One region of the Staphylococcus lutrae genome, then DNA from elsewhere that is predicted to be linked to it. Evidence: predicted binding sites of a transcription regulator. Region 1 holds the regulator's gene; the other holds the start of a gene.
The links. The regulator LexA, encoded in region 1, represses DNA repair genes until DNA is damaged. The targets are predictions, from matches to a motif close to CGAACATATGTTCG.
Positions count from the first base shown of each region.

Region 2: uvrB (excinuclease ABC subunit UvrB) is a predicted target of LexA. The motif match lies at 1,711-1,724, and genes of this name have one in related genera.

Region 1 covers NZ_CP020773.1:2,343,586-2,346,933, reverse strand. The annotation lists gene tkt (transketolase) at 1-173, opposite strand, end outside; gene B5P37_RS10910 (DUF896 domain-containing protein) at 276-509, opposite strand; gene sosA (DNA damage-induced cell division inhibitor SosA) at 930-1,163, opposite strand; gene lexA (transcriptional repressor LexA) at 1,308-1,931, shown strand; gene B5P37_RS10895 (CAP domain-containing protein) at 2,084-3,058, opposite strand; gene guaC (GMP reductase) at 3,108-3,348, opposite strand, start outside.
Region 2 covers NZ_CP020773.1:1,769,800-1,773,147, reverse strand. The annotation lists gene uvrB (excinuclease ABC subunit UvrB) at 1-1,651, opposite strand, end outside; gene B5P37_RS08170 (CsbA family protein) at 1,839-2,084, opposite strand; gene B5P37_RS08165 (YfbR-like 5'-deoxynucleotidase) at 2,090-2,731, opposite strand; gene B5P37_RS08160 (nitroreductase family protein) at 3,120-3,348, opposite strand, start outside.

The DNA.
Region 1 (3,348 bases):
TTAAAGTACTCATGTGAATTAGGATTAAAGTTAAGGTGACGTGTCCACAATGTATAAGCCATTGGTGCAGCCCCCATTGGTAAACCTGGGTGCCCTGAATTTGCTTCTTCTATAGCGTCAATACTTAACCCTCGTATCGTATTAATCGCTAAACTGTCTTTTTGTTCAATCATTTATAATTCCTTCCTTTCTGATTCCGCATCATGCTTCCATTATACCTGAAACAGTACATTAAAGCCTAATAAATGACATCACTTCATCACGCTTATTCAAAATCATTTTCGAATATGGTTTTGCTTTTGCACCTCTTTAAGTTTTTCTGGCGTCACATCATTACCTTCTGGATCAATGACTTTTGTATGTTCAATTTGACTTTTAAAACTATTTCTAAAAACTTCCAAATACTCACTTCTCAACTTAGATTGCTCTTTTGCTTCAGTTTCAGTGAGACCCTCTGTCTTTTTCTTTTTGGCCAGTTCGTTAATTCGTTTTAACTTTTCTTTACTCAGCATAAATGTGCTCCTCCGTATTATTCTTTACAAAAATATAACAGAAAAACACTATAAAACCAAACACTTAAATTGGTTATAAAAGTCAGTCACCACTTCATTCAATGTGTGTTTTAAGTACAAACATCCTTTGATCTACAAGAAGTCTTTATGAATTTAAAGTTTTGGGGAGTCCTACAACAATAGAAACATTTAATGTTGAAATATCTGACGAGGTTCAAATACTTTTAGTCTATGTTATACACATAAAATGTATACGCAATTTGAGGGAGCGCGCTAAAATCTAAATATTATCTTGAATTCAATCATCTCAGTATCAGCCATATTCCATACGCTCCCACAACAAGCGTTTTGTACACACCATTGAATCATGAAAGGAAAACGTCACCTATCCGTAAAAGCACACATTCCTTTTGTGGATTAATGGCTTAAAGTCACAGCAATAACAGATTGCTCTTTTCCATTATTGTATTCCTGTTCGTATGTTTTAGTTTGATGTGTATGGTCTGTCCGAATTTGATGGTCCGTCATCTCGTACGTCTGTTCTGTTTTACTCGACTCACTAGCGAGTAGAAAAAACGACAAAAATAAGATTGAAGAGAGTATAAAAACAGATAGAAACAAGTAAATCTCTGAAATTTTAATATGAATCATCATTTTCACTCCTAGAACGTTTGTTTGTATAAAAACTTTAACAGAACGCGTGTTCTGTGTCAACACTTTAACGAACAAACGTTTGTGATTGTTCGTATAATATGATATAATATCAACAATCAGAATTAAGAAGGAGTGTGCGAAATGAGAGAATTAACAAAAAGACAAAGTGAGATTTTTGAATTCATTAAACATGTCGTCCAAATGAAAGGCTACCCGCCAAGTGTGCGTGAAATTGGAGAAGCAGTCGGATTGGCTTCGAGTTCTACAGTACACGGTCATTTATCTCGATTAGAAGAAAAAGGGTATATCCGTCGTGACCCTACAAAACCGCGCGCGATTGAAATTGTCAATGAATTGATGGGTGACCCAATCAATATGGAAGAAACGATTTATGTCCCGGTGATTGGTAAAGTAACAGCGGGAACACCTATTTCTGCAATAGAAAATGTTGAAGAATATTATCCGCTCCCAGAACATTTTACTTCCACTCATAATGGACAAATTTTCATTCTAAATGTTGTCGGTGATAGTATGATTGAGGCTGGAATTTTAGATGGGGATAAAGTTATAGTCAGAAGCCAATCCATCGCCGAAAATGGAGACATTATTGTAGCCATGACAGAAGAGGATGAGGCCACAGTGAAACGTTTCTTCAAAGAAAAAAATCGTTACCGTTTACAACCTGAAAATAGCAGTTTAGAACCTATTTATTTAGATCATGTGACCGTTTTAGGCAAAGTTATAGGTTTGTTTAGAGAAATGTAATCTTGTTCAATCACTCCTTCACTTTAAACCATTCGTTTTTTACGAGTGGCTTTTTTCTAATCATCTTCTGGGTACATGCTTCAACAAAAAAGCGTCGATCAAAGATTCAAGTAAAATCGCTTTGATCGACACATCATCGTTATTCATTTAAGTTACCCGATATAATTTTCAGTCCAATAAGGTTGACGCTGAGCATTAAAGTCAACACCAATACCAATTTGAGTCACATCTGTATTTAAAATATTTTTCCGATGGCCTAATGAGTTCATTAAACCATGATGTGCAAAAATCGCATCCGTTTGACCATATGCTAAATTTTCAGCAGCCGTTTGATATTGATGGCCATCCTTTTTCATGCGGTCAAATGGGGATTCACCTTGTTGATTAGTGTGGTCAAAATAATGGTGCTTGGCCATATCCGTACTATGCTTTCTCGCTGTTTTTGCCAATGATTCAGAGAATGCAAGCGGATGTAATCCTTTTTGAACCCTTTCAGCATTTAGTAAATAAAAATCCTGTTTTTCAAAGCTCTCTCTCAAGTAATTGGATGGCGCTGCATATTGATGCGTTAATTGATTTTCCATCAGATGACTGACTTGTAACATTCCCGTTAGTTGATTATTTTCATGCTTGTCATAAAACACCGTCGTATAGATGCCATCATCATCAAAAACATCATATTCCTCATTGTCAATTTCATAAATCGTACGTCCTTTATGAAAACCTTTTATGGGTGTTCCCAATTCAGCTCTCACAACATCTTTTGCTGTACCATATTTCACACCGCTTTTTGAGGTCATCATATTTTGATTTGTATACAGGCCATGAACTTTTTGATTGATATAACTCACCATGACAAAGTCATTAAAGTCTTGATGATAGACGAACCACTTTGTTCCATACTTATTACCGATTTCAGCTTTAGGCTGGCCTAGTTTCGCCTCAACTGCTTTGCGATTCATATTCATTTGAATATTTCTCATTGCAAATTCTTGTTCTTTAGGCGTCTTTAAAACGGTTTCATTAGATTTACCGTATACGATTTGATCAATCTGTTGATTTACTGGTTGCGCAAACTTAGAAATTGTTTCATTAGGCTGTAACGGTATCGCTAATAATAAGAGCATACCTCCAACAAAAAATAAGAGAAATTTTTTGATAATCACGCACTCCTTTTTAATCACGATCTCCATTAAAAATGGAATTACGTACAATGACATAATCCACTTTTCTTAGTGCACCCACATCTTTACCCCCGGCGTAGGATATTGCACTTTGTAAATCTTCTTGCATTTCAATCAACGTATCTTTAAGTGCGCCTTTATGTTCCACAAACATTTTTTTGCCTTCTACGTTTTTACGCTCACCTTTTTGATATTCTGATGCACTACCAAAATATTCTTTATATTTCTTACCT
Region 2 (3,348 bases), 570 kb from region 1:
TGACCTCACCTTTATCATTTCGTGCCGCCCGCCCCATCGTTTGAATCAATGAACGTTCAGAACGCAAGAAACCTTCTTTATCTGCATCTAAAATAATCACTAATGACACTTCTGGAATATCCAAACCTTCCCTTAACAAGTTGATTCCGATTAATACATCAAAAGTACCCATTCGCAAATCTCGAATGATTTCAATGCGTTCTAACGTTTTAATTTCAGAATGTAGGTAATTGACTTTTACGCCTGCTTCTTTTAAATAAGTCGTTAAATCTTCACTCATTTTTTTCGTTAGCGTTGTGATCAGCACACGCTCTCCACGTTCTGTCCGCTCATGAATTTCACTCAACAAATCATCAATTTGATTTTTAGTTGGTCGAACTTCTACTTTTGGATCTAACAAGCCTGTAGGTCGAATAATTTGTTCGACCATTTCATCGGTATGTTCTATTTCATAAGGTCCCGGAGTGGCCGATACATAAACCAGCTGCGGCGCTTTTTCTTCAAACTCTTCAAACTTTAACGGTCTATTATCCAACGCACTTGGCAAACGAAATCCATGCTCGACCAATACTTGTTTACGTGCGCGATCCCCATTATACATCCCACGTACTTGTGGCAATGTGACGTGAGACTCATCAATCATAATCAACCAATCATCTCCAAAGTAATCAAGCAACGTGTACGGTGTTGAACCAAGTGGCCGTAATGTCAGATGCACTGAATAGTTTTCAATGCCAGAAGTAAACCCCATCTCGCGCATCATTTCTAAATCATAATTCGTCCGTTGCTCTAAACGTTGTGCTTCCAACAGTTTATTTTCACTTCTTAATTTTTCAAGTTGTGTTGCCAATTCTTTTTCAATGCGTTCGATTGCGATTGCCATTTTTTCTTCACGTGTAACGAAGTGAGAAGCTGGGAACAAGGCAAAATGTTCACGCTCTTTTAATACTTCCCCCGTCAAATAATTAATCTCACTAATGCGATCGATTTCATCTCCAAAAAATTCCACACGAATACACAGTTCGTCGCGTGATGCTGGAAAAATTTCCACCACATCGCCGCGCACTCTAAATGTACCCCGTTTAAAATCGATATCATTACGTGTATACTGCACATCGACAAGCTTTCTTAATAAATCACTACGATCCATCTCCATACCGACACGAATGCTGACAACCAAGTCACGATATTCTTCTGGATTACCCAAACCATAGATACAACTGACACTGGCGATGATGATCACATCATCTCTTTCAAAAAGCGCACTGGTTGCAGAGTGCCGCAATTGATCAATTTCATCGTTAATTGATGCATCCTTTTCTATAAATGTGTCAGTAGACGGAACATATGCTTCTGGTTGATAATAGTCGTAATAACTTACAAAATATTCCACTCTATTTTCAGGAAAAAAAGCTTTAAACTCGCTATACAACTGTCCAGCCAGCGTTTTGTTATGCGCAATAATCAATGTCGGTTTCCCCACCTCTTTAATCACATTGCTCATCGTAAATGTTTTTCCCGTACCCGTTGCACCGAGTAACGTTTGGTGACGTTTACCTGCTTTAATCCCTTCTACCAGTGCTTTTATCGCTTGAGGTTGGTCGCCCTGTGGTTCAAAATTTGAAGCAATTTTAAATTCATGATGCGCCATTCCATGTCCGCCTCCTATCACTTAATACTCATATTTTAACAGAATACAATCCAAAAACACAAACATTTGTTCGTAAAACGACATAAAGAGGAGTGCCTCTGATGTTGGTCGCCATTCGTGTCAGATTCACTCCTACTATCACTATCTTTTATTTTCAATACACTGCTTTGCTGTGCATCATTTCATGCTATATATCCCCTTCATGGTCATGTCCAATACGATGAAGGTTGAGTTGATCTACAATGATATACCCTGCTAATAATGATACAACATCGAGAAAAATAATCCATTCATTATGAAAAAAACCTTTATAAACTGACGCGCCGATAATGATCAATGTAATCAGTGTCCCCACCCATTTGCTTCTCGTCACCGCACTAAAGATTACCACAAGGACACAAGGAAAAAAAGCGGCCAATAGATACCAAATCAACCTTATCACATCTTTCTTTTATTAAGGATTTGCATCGTCATTTCTCTCAACTCAGTTCGAGGTATAAATCTTTCAGTCAACATTTCAGGAATAATATTATCCATAAAGTCCTGTACCGAAGCAAGATGATCAAATTGCATAATCGTCTCAAGGCTCATCTCGTATATTTCAAAGAATAACGGCTCTGGATTACGCTTTTGAATTTCACCAAATGTTTCATAGAGTAAGTCGATTTTATCCGCAACCGACAAAATCTGACCTTCTAATGAATCATCTTTTCCTTCTTGTAAACGACGACGATAAATGGCTTGATAACACTCAGGAATATCCGCTTTAATAAAAGTATCTACCATCTCTTCTTCGACTTGGGAAAACAGTTTTTTTAATTCACCACTCGCATATTTAACCGGTGTTTTAATGTCTCCGGTAAACACTTCAGCAAAGTCATGGTTTAAAGCTTTTTCGTACAAATTTTTCCAATCCACCGTATTGCCGTGATGTTCTTCGACTGTTCCTAAATATTGCGCAATTTTAGTCACTTTAAAAGAGTGCGCCGCAACATTGTGTTCGAAATATTTAAATTTCCCGGGTAATCGAATCAATTTTTCCAAATCGGATAATCTTTTAAAATATTGATGAACGCCCATAACCAACCTCCTCTTTCACATTGTAACGTTCGGTCTCCACTTGTTGATTATATTAACACATTTAGATGTGAGTTAGCAGTGGTTTTCCTGAGTTTCAGAAAAAGTGCGCATTTATTTTACATCGATACCGTATCAGCTGAACATCGAATACATTTGGCAGTAGTAGATAGTGCGCTGTTTTAAAAAATCAATAGACATAGGAGGAACCAAGAATGTTAAATCACCTGAGTTAGAACCAAACATACCATTCCCGGGTTTGTTCGCATTCCAAGTGGCTTTATTTTTTAATCGTTTCCTCCTATAATGTTGATTCTATTTAACTGTATAACATCCATATTTCATGAAACATTAATCTAGCTTTTAACGCCCTTCATTAAACAACTTAAAATTATATTAATTTCTGTTGCTTCAATATATCCTTTGTATCTTCAGAATAATTCTTTTCACTATAATACGTTTCAAATCTTTTTAACCAATGACTTGTTTGGTAATGATTATCAAAGGCATATTCTTTTAAATTTTCATAGTATTGATTAATATCGTCGACTGTTCTATTAACCTGAAAATCTTCAGCTTGAAAAACATTTATGCGATCATCAAGACGCGGTTTGGGTTTT